2 regions of the Actinoallomurus sp. CA-150999 genome follow, and region 1 is predicted to be linked to the other one. Evidence: riboswitches for the same ligand, from Rfam matches in the RefSeq annotation. Region 1 holds a riboswitch; the other holds the start of a gene.
What was found. Region 1 has a riboswitch for ZMP and ZTP ahead of glyA (serine hydroxymethyltransferase). Riboswitches for the same ligand answer to the same signal wherever they lie in the genome.

Region 1 (7,914 bases):
CGGCGGCATGGCGTACACCTTCCTCAAGGCCCAGGGCCATGAGGTCGGCAACTCGCTGCTGCAGGAGGACCAGCTCGACCAGGTCCGCGGGTTCATCGAGGAGGCGCGCAAGCGCGACGTCGAGCTCGTGCTGCCGGTCGACGTGCTGGCCGCCACCGAGTTCGCCTCCGACGCGCCGCACGAGGCCGTCGACGCGACCGCCATCCCGGCCGACCGGGAGGGCCTGGACATCGGCCCGCGCACCCGTGAGCTGTTCGCGAGCAAGCTCGCCGACGCGGCCACGGTCTTCTGGAACGGCCCGATGGGCGTCTTCGAGTTCGACGCCTTCGCCGGCGGCACCCGCGCGGTGGCCGAGGCGCTGATCGCGTCGAAGGCGTTCACCGTGGTCGGCGGCGGCGACTCGGCCGCGGCCGTACGCAAGCTCGGCCTCCCCGAGGACGGCTTCTCTCACATCTCGACCGGTGGCGGCGCGAGCCTCGAGTACCTCGAGGGCAAGACGCTGCCCGGCCTGGCCGTTCTGGAGGACTGAACGTGGCCGCCAAACCCGCACCGCCGCAGCGCAAGCCGCTGATCGCCGGCAACTGGAAGATGAACCTCACGCACTTCGAGGGCATCGCGCACGTCCAGAAGATCGCCTTCGGCCTCAGGGAGGCCGACTACGAGGCGGTGGACGTCGCGCTGCTGCCGCCGTTCACCTTCATCCGCAGCATGCAGATGCTGGTGGACGCGGACAAGCTGCAGCTGACGTACGGCGCGCAGGACGTGTCGGCCCACGACAAGGGCGCCTACACGGGAGAGATCTCGGCGCTGATGCTCGAGAAGCTCGGCTGCGCGTACGTCCTGGCCGGGCACTCCGAGCGCCGGGAGTACCACCACGAGGACGACGCGCTCGTCAACGCCAAGGTGAAGCAGGCTTTCAAGCACGATGTGACGCCGATCCTGTGCGTCGGCGAGGGCCTGGAGATCCGTAAGGCGGGCGAGCACCTGTCCCACACGCTCTCCCAGGTCGAGGGCGGGCTGCAGAAGGTCTCCGCCGAGCAGGCGCAGCGCGTCGTCATCGCCTACGAGCCGGTCTGGGCGATCGGCACCGGCGAGGTCGCCACCCCGGAAGACGCGCAGGAGGTGTGCGGCGCGATCCGGAAGCGGCTGGCCGAGCTGTACAGTGGAGATCTCGCCGAGCAGGTCCGCGTGCTCTACGGGGGCTCCGTCAAGGGCGGCAACATCGCCGGGATCATGGCGAAGCCGGACATCGACGGAGCGCTCGTCGGCGGAGCGAGCCTGGACGCGGGGGACTTCGTCAAGATCTGTAGGTATCGCGAACTGCCGGTGTGATCTAGCGCATCAGACTGCGCGTTTCTGCTGAACCACGCGGTAGAACGTCGTACCCTCGGTAACGGATGACCTGAACACGAGAACATTCCCCGTGAAGAGCGGGGTGAATCACGAAAGCGCTGGGCTGCTGTGATCATCGCAACTTCCATCGTGCTCATCATCACGAGCGCGCTGATGGTGCTGCTCGTCCTCCTGCACAAGGGCAAGGGCGGCGGCCTGTCGGATCTGTTCGGCGGCGGTATCAGTTCGTCGCTCGGTGGGTCGTCCGTGGTCGAGCGTAACCTCGACCGGCTCACGATCGGCACGGGCGTGATCTGGTTCGTGGCGATCATCGCGCTGGGTCTGTTGCTCAAGCACGGCCACCACGGCTGAGCAGCCCAGACCCGCAGTGTGTTGACGCCGTCGCCCCTCGCTGCGGCGGCAAAGGAAGCGAGGAGTAGTCCGTGGGTAGTGGCAACGCTATTCGGGGCAGCCGAGTCGGTGCTGGCCCGATGGGAGAGGCCGAGCGTGGCGAAGCGGCACCGCGTGTGTGGGTGACCTTCTACTGCGCGAACCGGCACGAGTCCCGGCCGAGTTTCGCGACCGACGTCGCGGTTCCCGACCAGTGGGACTGCCCGCGGTGCGGGTTCCCCGCCGGTAAGGACCCTGAGAACCCGCCGGCGCCGCCGCGTAACGAGCCCTACAAGACGCATCTCGCCTACGTGAAGGAGCGGCGCAGCGACGCCGACGGCGAGGCCATCCTCGAGGAGGCTCTGGCCAAGCTGCGTGCCGAGCGTGCTGCGATCGCGGCCGCGATGCAGCGCGCCCGGAACTGACTCCGCAGATCGTTCATATGATCGGCCCGGTGGCCCGCCTCGGCGGCCACCGGGCCGATCGTATGAGCGGGCACCCCAGCGCGGCGGCCTGAGCCGGGGCGGAGCTTTCGGTACGATGTGAGTCCGCGACTGGCGCATGAGGTGGAGTTCACCACCGGGGAGCGAAGAAGATCTGGCACCGCGCGCCTGGGTGCTGGGAGCCGAGCCCGTATGGAGGCCCCATGCACCAGCCAGCGCTGTCCCATCTCACCGCGGCCGATCCCGACCTGGCCGGTCTCATCGAGACCGAGGCCCGCCGCCAGCACGACAAGGTCCGCCTCATCGCCTCGGAGAACTACGTCTCCCCGGCGGTGCTGGAGGCGACCGGCTCCGTCCTGACCAACAAGTACTCCGAGGGCTATCCCGGCAAGCGCTATTACGAGGGCCAGCAGGTCGTCGACCCCGTCGAGGAGCTGGCCCAGGCGCGCGCGCGTGAGCTGTTCGGCGTCGACCACGCCAACGTCCAGCCGTACTCCGGCTCGCCGGCCAACCTCGCCGTGCACCTGGCGTTCCTGAACCCGGGCGACACGTTCCTGTCGCTCGAGCTCGCCCACGGCGGCCACCTCACGCACGGGTCGCCCGTGTCGATCTCCGGCAAGTGGTTGCGCCCGGTGCACTACGGCGTCGGCCGTGAGACCGGCCGCGTCGACATGGACCACGTGCGCGACCTCGCCCGCGCGGAGCAGCCGAAGGTGATCTTCTGCGGCGGCACCGCGATCCCGCGGACGATCGACTTCCCGGCGTTCGCCGAGATCGCCCGCGAGGTGGGCGCCGTCCTCGTCGCGGACATCGCGCACATCGCCGGGCTCGTCGCCGGCGGCGCCCACCCGTCGCCGGTCGGGTACGCCGATGTCATCACCACGACCACGCACAAGACCCTCCGCGGCCCGCGCGGCGCCATGATCCTGACGACCGCGGAGCACGCGACCGCGATCGACAAGGCGATCTTCCCCGGCCTGCAGGGCGGCCCGCACAACCACACGACCGCCGCGATCGCGGTGGCGCTCCGGGAGGCCGCCCGGGAGGAGTTCAAGGCGTACTCCCGCCAGATCGTGGTGAACGCCCAGGCGCTCGCCGCCGCGCTGACCGAGCGCGGGTTCGACCTGGTCTCCGGCGGCACCGACAACCACCTGATCCTCATCGACCTGACCGCCAAGGGCATCGGCGGCAAGCCGGCCGCCAAGGCGCTCGACCGCGCCGGCATCGAGCTGAACTTCAACACGGTGCCCTTCGACCCGCGCAAGCCGTGGAACCCCTCGGGCATCCGGCTCGGCACCGCCGCGATCACGACGCGTGGCCTCACCGAGGAGCACATGCCGTTCATCGCGGCGTCGATCGACCAGGCCGTCGCCGCCGCGGATGACGAGGCGGTCCTCGACAAGATCGCCGCGGAGATTCGCGAACTGCTCGCCGGCTTCCCGATGCCCGGCTGGACCGCGACGCCCTGACCCGCCATCGATGACGAGGGCCCGGCGTCTCGGGGCGCCGGGCCCCGTCGCGTTCGGCCCGGAGAGCGCTGATCTCGCGGAAACGGTCACGTAGCGACCCGGAAACAGCGATGCGGAACGCTGGTCCCGTTCAGCCGCCGAAGGGGATCATATGCCGCTGCTCCGCGTACGCACCGAGATCGACGACCGGCCGGGCCGCCTGGCCGTCCTGACCGCCGCGCTGGCCGCGCAGGGGGCGAACATCCTCGACCTGTCCGTCCAGGTCGACGCGGACGGCGTGGTGGACGAGTTCGTCGTGGACGTGCCCACCGGAACGACCGCGGAGGCGCTCAGCGTCGCCGTCGCGGCCGCCGCGGGCCGCCGGACCAGCGTCGTTCCGGCGACCCCGCACGAGCTCATCGACGAGCCGAGCCGCGCGCTCTCCCTCGCCGTACGCCTCCGGTCCAACCCGCGAGCCCTGCCGGAGATCCTCGCCGAGCTGCTGCGCGCCGACAGCGCAGAGTGGGTGGCCGGCCCGGCCGCGCTCGACGAGCAGCCCGATCCGGCGACGATCAGCGTCTCCGTCGGGCACCTGCGCGGGGTCCTGCTGCACCGGAAGGGGCTGCCCTTCACGCTTACGGAGATCGCCCGGGCCAACGCCCTGGTCCGCTCCCTGCTCCCCGCCCACGGCCCGGCTCCCACCCGGCGATGCCTGACCCTCGGCGACGGCACCGAGATCACCGTGCGGCCGCTGACGCTCCTCGACGCCGACGGCGTACGGGACCTGCACGCCCGCTGCTCGAGCGAGAGCCGGCGCCGCCGCTACTTCAGTGCGCGGGACGACATCCCGGAGCGGCTGCTGCGGGTCTTCTGCGACCGCGCGCACGGGCTGACCATGGCGGCCGAGGGCCCGGACGGGTCGATCCTCGCCCTCGCGCACCTGATGTACACGCTCGACCCAGGCGTCGGTGAGCTGGCGTTCCTCGTGGAGGACGGCTGGCAGGGCCGAGGCATCGGGGCGGTGCTGGCCCGCCGTCTCCTCGCCGTCGCGCACGAGCAGGGCCTGGCCGAGGTCCGCGCGACCATGCTGGCCGACAACTCCCGCATGCGCGCCCTGCTCGACGGCCTCGGCGGGCGATTCCTGCGGTCCGACGACCCGAGGCTGCTCGACGCGCGCATCGCGCTCGGCCCCGACCGTACGGAAGCGCTCGAACCGACGCGGGCGGGAGCGGCACGGTAGCCCAGGTGGGCCCGTCACCCGGTGGAGAAGATCTCAGACGAGGCCGCGCAGGACCGCTTCGACGGCATCGACGAGAGGGTCGCCTTCGGTGCCGGACCTGCGGATGAGGCCGAGCTCGACGTCGGGCAGGGCGGGGAGCCGGGCGGTGTCGGCGGCAGCGGTCAGGTCCGCGTCGAGGTTGGCGGGCAGGAGCGCGGCGACGCCCAGCCCGGCGCGGACCGCGGCGAGCACACCGGCAAGGCCGGTGCTCTCGAAGACGACCCGCCAACGGCGGCCCGCGGCGTCGAGCGTGTCGAGCACGGGCGCCCGCCATCGGCACGGCTGGGAGAACAGGACGAGCGGCAGCGGGTCGGTCCGCGTGTCGAATCCGGGGGCGAACGCCCAGGTCAAGGGAAGCCGCACCGACCACCGTGGCGGTTCGGGCAGGTAGGTCGGGTCGCAGAGCGCGAGATCCAGCCGCCCGCTCTCGAAGGCGTGGCGCATCGCGGGCCCGGAGACGCTAATCACCTCGAGCGTGGCGTCGGGGTGGACACCGGCGAAGTCGGCCAGGGCTTGGGGCAGCCGGGCGGCGGCGAGGTCTTCGATCAGGCCGATGCCGCAGTGTCCGGTGAGCATGTGGCGTGCGTCGGTGAGCGCCTGGGCCGACAGCGCGAGGATCCGTTCGGCGTACGGCAGCAGAGTCTCGCCGGCCGGCGTCAGCGTCACTCCCGAGGACGTCCGATGCAGCAGTGGCCGGCCGACGGTGCGTTCCAAGCGGCGTATCTGCTGGCTGAGGGCCGGCTGAGTCTGCTCCAGCGCGGCGGCGGCGCGGCTGATGCTGCCGGCGCGGACGGCGGTGACGAAGGCGCGGAGAAGGCCGGTTTCCAAGTCCATCGGCATAACGAACCGTTATAGCCGGGGGTGACATATCGCCACTTCCTTGGGGCGGTCGCCGGTGGATAGCGTGCCGACCGTGCGTTACCACCACGTCGATGTCTTCACGCGAATGCCCTACAGCGGCAACAGCCTCGCCGTGTTCCCCGATGCCTCCGGCCTGGACGGCGCGCAGATGGCGCGGATCACCAAGGAGCTCCGGCATTTCGAGTCGATCTTCCTCGAGCCCGGTACGGACCGTCGGACCTACCGGGCGAGAGTGTTCGATCTCATCGAAGAGCTGGACTTCGCGGGGCATCCGGTGATCGGGGCGGCATGCGTGGCGCACCATCTGACCGGCGACAGCGCGGCGGAACGCTGGACGATCCGGTTGCCGGCACGGACCGTCACGGCGATGACCACGCGCCGCGGGCCCGGTCACTACTTGGCGGTGCTCGATCAGGGTGGAGCGGAGTTCCTCGGCGCGCCGGCGGAGTCGCGTCGCGCCGAGATCGCCTCCTGGTTCTCTTTGAGCGAGGCGGAACTCGACCCGATGCTCACGCCGGAGGTCGTCTCCACCGGTCTGCGCTACCTCATCGTGCCGGTGGCCCACGAGGCCCTGGCCCGCGCGCACATCGCACCGCCCGATCTGGACGCCAAGCTGGCGGAACTCGACGCGCAGTTCGCGTACGTGCTCGACGCCGCCGCGTTGGAAGGACGGCACTGGAACAACGACGGGCTGGTCGAGGACGTCGCGACCGGCAGCGCCGCCGGTTGCGTGGGGGCGTACCTGCGCCGCCACGGCCGCGTCGGCGACGGCGAGACGGTGACCCTGCACCAGGGGCGCTTCACCGGACGGCCCAGCGAGATCACCGTCCGGGCACACGGGTCCGGGACCAGCGTCGGTTCGGTCGAGGTCGGCGGCGACGTCGTGCTCGTGGGAACCGGAACCCTCGACCGGGTGCCGTCGTGAACGGTGCGGCCCCGCACTTCGGCGCCGAGGCCATCCGCGCCGTCGTCGGGTTCGAGGATCTCATCGAGCCGGTGTCCGCGGCGTTCGCCGACTTCAGCCGGGGGCTGGGCGATTCACCGGTCTCGGTGTTCGCCCCGGCCGGTGCGGACGGCGACGTGCACGTCAAGTCCGCATGGCTGCCGGGATATCCGATCTTCACGGTGAAGGTGGCGACCTGGTTCGCCGAGCGGGCCCGCCGGGGCGGCTCCGCAGGCGCCGGGATGGTCGCGGTCTTCGACGCCGAGACCGGCGACCTGCGCGCCCTCCTGCACGACGACCATCATCTGTCCGACGTCCGTACGGCGGCCGCGGGAGCGCTGGCGACGCGGATCCTGGCCCGCCCCGATGCGGCGACGCTCGGGGTGCTCGGCACCGGCGTGCAGGCATATCTGCAGGTGCTCGCCGCCGCTGCCGAGCGCCCGATCCGTACGGTCCGGGTCTGGGGGCGCTCCCACGCGGCCGTCGAACGACTGACCGCGGCACTGCGGGCCCGACGCCCGGACCTGCGGGTCGACCCGGTCGGCACCGTGCGTACGGCGTGCGCGGGTGCCGATGTGCTGATCACCGCGACGGCCAGCAGAGAGCCGCTGGTCGAGGCGGCATGGTTGAACTCGGGGACCCACGTCACCGCGGTCGGCGCGGACGATCCCGGGAAAGCCGAGCTGTCTCCGGCGTGTCTGCTGCGAGCCGACCGGATCGTGGTCGACAGCCGGGCGCTGAGCGCCGTGCACGGCGACCTCGCCCTGGCGAGGGCCGAGCGCGTCGAGCTCGACCCGGTCCCCACCGAACTCGGCGAACTGCTCGCGGGGAGCGCACCCGCCCGAACCCGCCCGGAGGAGATCACCATCTGCAAGCTCATCGGCCTCGGCGTGCAGGATCTCGCCGCGGCCGCCGTGACCTTGGAACGACTGACCAGCGGCCGGATCCCGGCGCATCGGCCGGCGAGTGTGGAGGATCTGCGACGATGAGCATCGCCGCCTGCTGACCGGAGAACCACATGCCAAAGATCAGGCCGATCACCGCGGTCGACCGAGTGATGGACGGCTTCTTGGACGAGTACGCGGCGCTCGATCCGATCGCGGCGACCGAGTTCGGCGTGTCCGGCCATGAGGAGCGCCTGCCGGATCTGTCACCGGACGGCCTCGCCGAGATCTCCGCGCTGCGACGACGCACCCTCGCCGCGCTGGACCGTGCCCG
Region 2 (7,914 bases), 1.5 Mb from region 1:
ACCTTGGGCTGCGGGTATCGAGCCGGTGGACCCGGGGACGGCTGTATCTGACCGACTACCTGTTCGAGACGGCCGCGACGCTGGGCGAGGGGTTCACCACCGCCATCGGTTACTCCCCTGTCGTCAGTGACGACGGCAGCACCGACGACGTCGATGTGATCGGCGACGACGGGCAGCTGACGGTCCGGTATCAGGTCCGGAGCCCCTTCCCGGAGACCAACGCGTTGATCCGTGAATTCGCGCTCGGAGTGCTGTTGCACCGAGCCCGGGACACACTCGGGGCGGAGGTCTCACCGGTGCATGTGGGTTTCTGCGGGGATCCGCCCCGCAGTCACCGCGACCTGGTCGAGGCGTTCGGGACTCCTCGGGTCGATTTCGGCCAGGACCGGACCACGATGACCTTCGCCCCGGCCGATCTGGAGCAGCCGCTGCCGGGCGCCGATCCCGTTCTGGCCCGGATCCTGCGCGCGCATGCCGATGCGATCACCGCGGCGCCCGGCCGTGTGCCGGGATGGCGTGATCTCCTGCGGGAGGCCATCACCGCCGATCTGCCTGGCCGGACGGTGTCCCTGCACGCGGTGGCGGGGCGGCTGGCGATGAGCCCGCGCAGTCTCCAGCGCCGTCTGGAGGAGGCCGGCACGAGCTGGCGGCAGGAGGTCGACGCGGTACGGCGCGACCAGGCCGCCCGGCTGCTGCGGGAGGGGACATCGCGTGCGGCCATGGCCGCACAGCTGGGGTACTCCGACGTTCGCGCCCTGCGCCGCGCGGTCCGGCGCTGGAACCTGACCACCTGACCGAGGTTGGCGCGCGGGGTCCCTCTGTTGGCGCGTGCGGTCCTCCCACGCCGGTGCGGTTCGCGGCAAGACTCCGAGCCACAAGATCATCATTCGGGCGTCTCCCGGGAAGACGGAAGGAGGTGCGCAATGAACGTCAGAATCACCGAGTGGCCGTAACCCGCGATTCGCCTCAGCGGCGGCCGACCCCCTACCTCCGACGGCGGTCGGCCGTATCCAGCGAAGACGAAAGGAGGCGCACGATGAACGTCAGAATCACCGAGTGGCCGTAATTTTCCGGATGAGCGAGCGGCGGTCGGTCCTCGGCTTCGGCTGGGGTCGGCCGTCTTCAATGTGCTGCGGAGATTGAATGAGTCGTCCGACTGACGAAGACCGGCCGGCGGTCTATCGGGATCTGTTCGCGCTGGTCGAATACCGTGCGGTGTTCGCCGCGAGCACGCTGTCCTGGGTCGGGGATTATCTGTGCAGGGCCGCGGTGGCGCTGCTGGTGTTCGATCGCACCGGCTCGGCACTGGCGTCGGCGGCGACCTTCGCCCTGGGGTATCTGCCCTGGCTCACCGCGGGCCCGTTGCTCGCGACGGTGGCCGAACGATACCCCTCACGCTCGGTGATGATCTCCTGCGATCTGGCCAGGACGGCCCTCATGGGACTGATCGCGATCCCGGGCGTTCCCGTGCCCGTCATGCTCCTGCTGCTGTTCGTGAGCGGCCTGTTCGGGCCTCCGTTCGAGGCGGCCCGCTCCGCCCAGCTCCCGCAGATCCTCACCGGCGACCGCTACACGCTCGGCGTCGCTTTCAACAACTCCATCTTCAACCTCGGCCAGGTCGTCGGGTACGCCGCCGGAGGGGTGATCGCCGGATACAGCCCGAACGTCGCGCTGCTGCTGAACGCCACCACTTTCGCCGGCTCGGCATTCCTGCTGCGCCGTTACGTCAAGCTCCGCCCGGCGACGCTCGCGGCCGCACGCCGCTCCGGCCTGTGGCGGGAGACCCGGCAGGGATACACCGTCGTCTTCGGCGACCCCGTCATGCGGGTGATCGCGTTCATCATCTTCGGCGTGGTCTCGTTCGTGATCGTGCCAGAGGGCCTGGCCGCCGCCTGGGCGTCCGAGCTCGGTGGCGGTGGCGCGACCCAGGGTCTCATCATGGCCGCCCACCCGCTCGGTGTCGCCATCGGCGGCCTGCTGCTGACGCGGCTGCTGCGGCCAGGGACCCGACGCCGGCTGATCCGCCCGCTCGCGGTCCTGGCCCCCCCTCAGCCTGATCCCCGGGTTGCTCGATCCGCCACTCGCGGGAGTGCTGGTCATGGTCACCGCGTCCGGCGCGGCCATGTCCCTGCTGGTGCCCGCCGCACATGGACTGTTCCAGCAGGCGGTCCCGCACGAATACCGGACCCGGGCGAACGGTGTCATGAGCAGCGGGGTCCAGATCTCCCAAGGCGTCGCCATCCTGGCCACCGGCGCCCTCAGCGAGCGCTTTCCCACCTCGGCCGTCATCGGCGCCTGGTGCACGGCCGGAGCCCTCCTGATCGTCCTCGTCACGTTCCGGCCGATCAGCCGCCCCGAGACACCGAGCCTCGCCTCCACCACGGCCGAGGAGACGCCATGAAATGCCCCGCGGTCCGCGCGCCCGGAGCAGGAGACCACACTTAGACCTCGGAGACGAACTGTCGACCACCCGAGGGGACTCCATGGCGATCGGCTGGAAACTGCACGGCGACGGGCGCACACCCCCGCCGGGCGAGGTGGTCGCGCCGGACGAGCGCCTGTCCTGGGGCCGTACCGTCGGCATCGGCGCCCAGCATGTGATCGCCATGTTCGGCGCGACCTTCGTGTTCCCGGTCGTGATGGGCCTCGACCCGAACCTCGCGATCATGATGTCGGGCATCGCCACGATGATGTTCCTGCTGATCACCGCCGGGAAGGTGCCCAGCTACCTCGGCACCAGTGCGTCCTTCGTCGGCGCCGTCGCCTCCATCCGCGCGGCGGGCGGCACCACCGCGAACGTGACCGGCGCGATCCTCGTCGCCGGCGCGGTGCTGGCCGTGGTCGGCCTGGTCATCCACGTGCTCGGTGCCGGGATCATCCACCGGATCTTCCCGCCGGTCGTCACCGGCGCGGTCGTCATGCTGATCGGCTTCAACCTCGCCCCGGTCGTCGCGAACGTCTACTGGCCGCAGGACCAGTGGGTCGCGCTCGCCACCCTCGCCGTCGTCGTCCTGTGCGCCGTCGTGCTGCGCGGGTTCTGGGCGCGGATCGCCGTCCTGATCGGCCTGGTCTTCGGCTTCCTCCTGTCGTGGATCCTCGACAAGGCCGCCGGCCGGATCACCGCGCCCGACGGCACCGGCAAGGTCACCTCCCACTTCCGTGTCGACCTGAGCAAGGTGAAGGCGGCGGACTGGTTCGGCCTCCCGCACCTCCACGGCCCCGATTTCAAGACCTCCGCGATCCTCGTCGCGCTGCCGCCGGTCATCGCGCTCATCGCGGAGAACACCGGCCACGTCAAGGCCGTCGCCGCGATGACCGGCGCGGACCTCGACCCGTACCTCGGCCGCGCCATCGCCGCCGACGGCCTCGGCACGATCCTGGCCACCGGGGTCGGCGGCGCGCCCACCACCACGTACGCCGAGAACATCGGCGTCATGGCCGCGACCAGGATCTACTCGACCGCCGCCTACTACGTCGCCGCCATCGTGGCGATCCTCGTGGGCCTGTGCCCGAAGTTCGGCGCGCTGGTCGCCGCGACCCCCGGCGGCGTCCTCGGCGGCATCACGGTCGTGCTGTACGGGATGATCGGCCTGCTCGGCGCGAAGATCTGGATCGAGAGCCGCGTCGACTTCGGCGACCCGGTCAACCTCGTCCCCGTGGCGGCGGGCATCATCCTGGCCATCGGCAACGTCACGCTGAAGATCACCAAGGACTTCCCGCTGCAGGGCATCGCCCTCGGCACCATCGCCGTCCTGCTCGGCTACCACGTCCTCAACGCCGTCCAGCGCACCCCACGCGACACCGGCGCCGGCGTCATCGCCCCCGGCGAACGCGACGTCATGCCCGGCGGCCGCCCCGGCGAGCCGGAATAGCGCCCGACCCGCCGGCCGGGGGCGACGGCCGCCGACCCGCCGCGGTCGGTGGCCTCGGTAGGGTGCGGGGGGAGCAAGGCCGTCCAGGATCGGAGCGCGAGATGTCGGTCATCGACAAGGTGTCGTGGATTCGGATCGAGGGCGGCAGGATCCTCAGCACGCGCTCGTACGGCAAGGACGTCTTCTACCTTCCCGGCGGCAAGCGCGAGGCGGGGGAGAGCGACGCTCAGACGCTGACGCGAGAGATCGAGGAGGAGCTCACCGTCGCGATCGTGCCGGAGACCGTCGCCCACCTCGGGACGTACGAGGCCCAGGCGCACGGTCATCCCGACGGGGTCACGGTCCGGATGACCTGCTACACCGGCGACTACCAGGGCACGCTCGCGCCCAGCAGCGAGATCGAGGAGGTCGTGTGGCTGTCCTACGCCGACCGCGACCGCGTCTCTCCGGTGGATCAGATCATCTTCGACGACCTGCGAGCCGCCGGACGGCTGACCTGAGCGACCGTACGGGGTGCGGCGACCGCCGGGCGATCAGGTGACCGTCAGCTCCCACAGGCCCTTGGCCAGCGTGGTGAGGCCGCCGGCCAGGGCGAGCAGCAGCACGATCCGCCGCGCACCGCGTTCCGGTATGTGATCCCCGAGCGCCCGCCCGGCGACGGCGCCGCCCGCGAGGGCGGCCGTGACCAGCAGCCAGGCGGGGCCGGTGAGCCGCGGCACGCCTTTGACCAGGAGGGACAGGGCGTTCACGGCGACCCCGTAGAACTGCGCGTTCGGGACGAACTCCCGTACCGTCCAGTCGGCGTTCACCGCGTACAGCGATAGCGCCGGGCCGCCGACCCCGGCCGAGGAGTTCATGAAACCGCTCGCGGCGCCGGCGGCGACCGCACCTCCGGAGCCTCTCAGCGCGGGCACCCGCGTGCCCGCGATCACGAGCAGCACCGCCGCGGTCACCAGCGCGCCCATCCCGGCGAGCAGCACCTGCTGAGGCAGGCGAGCGGCGACCCAGGCCCCGGCCGGCACCGTGCAGGCGGCCGCGGCGACCAGCGGCACCATCGCGCCCAGCCGGACCCGCCGCCATCCGTCCACCAGCCCGATCACACTGATCACACCCGAGGCGGCGTTCGACAGCAGCACTCCCTGGGAGGGGCCGAGAAGCAGCACGAGCGCGGGCGCCGCGACCAGCGCGAATCCCATCCCGGCCAGCCGCTGGACGGACGCGCCCAGGAGGACGATGCCGCCCAGGAGCAGATCGGCGGTCCAGCCACCCGTCACGACGGATCCTCATCACGAAGCACGGTCGAGAGCCTCCACCAGCGGTACGCCCTGGTTCAACGCGTTTTCGAGGCATGGGCGCATCGTGATCACGAGGAAGCCCAGGGCCTGTACCGAGTCGGGCGCCGGTGGAGTTCACCGGCGCCCGACTCTCGCCTGGTATCAGTCGTCCCAGCCGTCGCTCCAGCCGTCATCCCAGCCGCCGCCGCCCCAGCCGCAACCACGACCGCCCCCGCACCCGCGGCGGAAGCCACCGTCCGCGATCGCGACATTGTCATTCCTGTTGTCGGCGTGGACTCGCACGGTGACCCGGTTGATATTCCGGTTCACGTTGACGTTGCCGCTGCGGGCGTGATGCCGGTGTTTCCAGGTTGGGACCTGCGCCGATGCGGGTGAACTCGTGAGCATCAGGCTTGTGGCGGCTGCGAGCGCCAGCCCGCCGACAGCGCTAATCTCCTTGAGCATGTTATCTCCTTGATGCCGGAAGTAGCCCTTAAGGCCCTGTGCGCCCCTTTTGGGCGCTATAGCTTTGATTTCCGGCCTGCGATCCAGGTAGAGCAATTTCTAATTAAGTTCGGAATAAAATGGATAAGAGTGGTGAAGTGCAGAGTCGGGCGTAAACTCTGGAATTTGGCATCTGTCCGTAAGTGGGTGCGCGCGAGGGCGGCCAGGGCGACATCGCCCCGGCGGGCTCGCGGAGACCTCGCTCGCCCGCCGCGTCGTCCGCCGGCTTGCGCAGATCGTGGTCGACTGTTAGAAGTCAGAGTCTTGGGTCGTGACTGGCGCTGAGGTGGAGCACCACCGGGGAGCGGCCCGGAAAACGTCGTGCCGTGCGCCTGGGCCGAGTCGTGACGACCGTTCAGGAGCAGCCGATGTCCCAGACGCAGACCGCCCGTCTCATGGATGGCGCGGGCCTCGCCCGCCGCATCGTCGAGCACAGCACCGCCAGAGCCGCACAGATCACCCGGGAGAGCGGCACGACGCCGTGCCTGGCGACCGTCCTGGTCGGCGACGACCCCGCGTCGGTGACCTACGTCCGCATGAAGCGCAGCCGGTCCGAGAAGGCCGGCATCGTCTCGCGGCACGTGGCCCTGCCCGCCACCACGACGACGGCGGAACTCGTGGCCGCCATCACCGCCCTGTCGCAGGACCCGGAGGTGCACGGCATCCTGCTCCAGCACCCCGTCCCGTCGCACATCGACGAGCGAGCCGCGTTCGAGGCCATCGCCCCGGAGAAGGACGTCGACGGGCTCACGCTGAGTTCGTTCGCCGCGCTGAGCTTCGGGCTGCCGGGCTTCGTGCCCTGCACTCCCGGCGGCATCATGCGGCTGCTGGAGGAGTACGACGTCGACCCGGCGGGCCGGCACGCCGTCGTGGTCGGCCGCAGCGCCATCCTCGGCAAGCCGGTCGGCATGCTGCTGCTCGCCGCGAACGCCACGGTCACGTACTGCCACTCGCGCACGACCGACCTCCCGTCGATGGTGCGGCAGGCCGACATCCTGGTCGCCGCCGTCGGCCGGCCGCGTTTCATCCGTGGTGAGGACATCAAACCCGGAGCCGTCGTGATCGACGCCGGGTACAACCCCGGCAACGTCGGCGACGTGGACTTCGAGTCCGCCGCGACCCGCGCCGGCCTCATCACCCCGGTCCCCGGCGGCGTCGGCCCCATGACGATCGCCGTCCTGCTCGCCCAGACCGTCGACGCGGCGGCCCGGCAACTGGGCGACCTGAGATCCGATCGCTGAGTCCTCTCACCTCGTCGGTGTTCGCGGGGTCGGCGACTTGTCGTTGCCGTCCGTTCCGGCGAAGCTGTTCAATCTGGGGGATTCGCGCACCTCCCGGGTGGTCATGTTCCGCACGGTGGCGCTTATCCTCGACCGGATACTCGAACACAGGGGGAGACGTGCCTGACCTGTCGACCTTCGCGGAGGCGGCCGTGTCGCCGGCCGAGCTCCGCGGCTTCCTGCGCGGGCTGCCGCCGGTGGACCAGGTGGGGGCGGAGGAGCGGGCCGCGCGGCTGGCGACCCGTTCGATCAAGACGTCGGCGAAGGCGTACGCGATCGACCTGGCGATCTCGATGGTGGACCTGACGACGCTCGAGGGTGCGGACACGCCCGGCAAGGTGCGGGCGCTGTGCGCGAAGGCGGCCCATCCGGACCCGGCCGACACGAGCGCGCCGAAGGTCGCGGCGGTCTGTGTCTACTCCGACCTCGTGGGTGAGGCGGTCCGGGCACTGGACGGCACGGGGATCGGCGTCGCGAGCGTCGCGACGGCGTTCCCGTCGGGGCGGGCGCCGCTCGACGCCAAGCTCGCCGACACCCGCCGGGCGATCGACGACGGCGCGTCCGAGATCGACATGGTGATCGACCGGGGCGCGTTCCTGGCGGGCGGCCACCAGAAGGTGTTCGACGAGATCGTCGCGGTCAAGGCCGAGTGCGGCGACGTGCACCTGAAGGTGATCCTCGAGACCGGTGAGCTGGTCACGTACGACAACGTGCGCCGCGCGTCCTGGCTGGCGATGCTCGCCGGGGCCGACTTCATCAAGACGAGCACGGGCAAGGTCAGCCCGGCCGCGACCCTGCCGGTGACGCTGGTCATGCTCGAGGCCGTGCGCGACTTCCGGGCGCGGACCGGCCGCCAGGTCGGCGTCAAGCCGGCGGGCGGGATCCGGACGACCAAGGACGCGATCAAGTACCTCGTGCTCGTGAACGAGACGGCGGGGCCGGACTGGCTGACCCCGGAGTGGTTCCGGCTCGGGGCGTCCAGCC

Region 2: linked by a shared signal. The riboswitch ahead of ACQP2O_RS15915 (bifunctional 5,10-methylenetetrahydrofolate dehydrogenase/5,10-methenyltetrahydrofolate cyclohydrolase) and the one ahead of glyA (serine hydroxymethyltransferase) in region 1 are both predicted to bind ZMP and ZTP.

The regions. Positions count from the first base shown of each region.
Region 1 covers NZ_CP192063.1:4,816,729-4,824,642, forward strand. The annotation lists gene ACQP2O_RS22490 (phosphoglycerate kinase) at 1-529, shown strand, start outside; gene tpiA (triose-phosphate isomerase) at 532-1,332, shown strand; gene secG (preprotein translocase subunit SecG) at 1,462-1,704, shown strand; gene ACQP2O_RS22505 (RNA polymerase-binding protein RbpA) at 1,776-2,147, shown strand; ZMP/ZTP riboswitch at 2,263-2,346, shown strand; gene glyA (serine hydroxymethyltransferase) at 2,369-3,634, shown strand; gene ACQP2O_RS22515 (N-acetyltransferase family protein) at 3,786-4,853, shown strand; gene ACQP2O_RS22520 (LysR family transcriptional regulator) at 4,887-5,726, opposite strand; gene ACQP2O_RS22525 (PhzF family phenazine biosynthesis protein) at 5,806-6,678, shown strand; gene ACQP2O_RS22530 (ornithine cyclodeaminase family protein) at 6,675-7,685, shown strand; gene ACQP2O_RS22535 (DUF885 domain-containing protein) at 7,715-7,914, shown strand, end outside.
Region 2 covers NZ_CP192063.1:3,331,581-3,339,494, forward strand. The annotation lists gene ACQP2O_RS15885 (AraC family transcriptional regulator ligand-binding domain-containing protein) at 1-794, shown strand, start outside; gene ACQP2O_RS15890 (MFS transporter) at 1,144-2,445, shown strand; gene ACQP2O_RS15895 (uracil-xanthine permease family protein) at 2,484-3,872, shown strand; gene ACQP2O_RS15900 (NUDIX hydrolase) at 3,974-4,372, shown strand; gene ACQP2O_RS15905 (TSUP family transporter) at 4,406-5,146, opposite strand; gene ACQP2O_RS15910 (hypothetical protein) at 5,309-5,611, opposite strand; ZMP/ZTP riboswitch at 5,912-5,995, shown strand; gene ACQP2O_RS15915 (bifunctional 5,10-methylenetetrahydrofolate dehydrogenase/5,10-methenyltetrahydrofolate cyclohydrolase) at 6,019-6,891, shown strand; gene deoC (deoxyribose-phosphate aldolase) at 7,050-7,914, shown strand, end outside.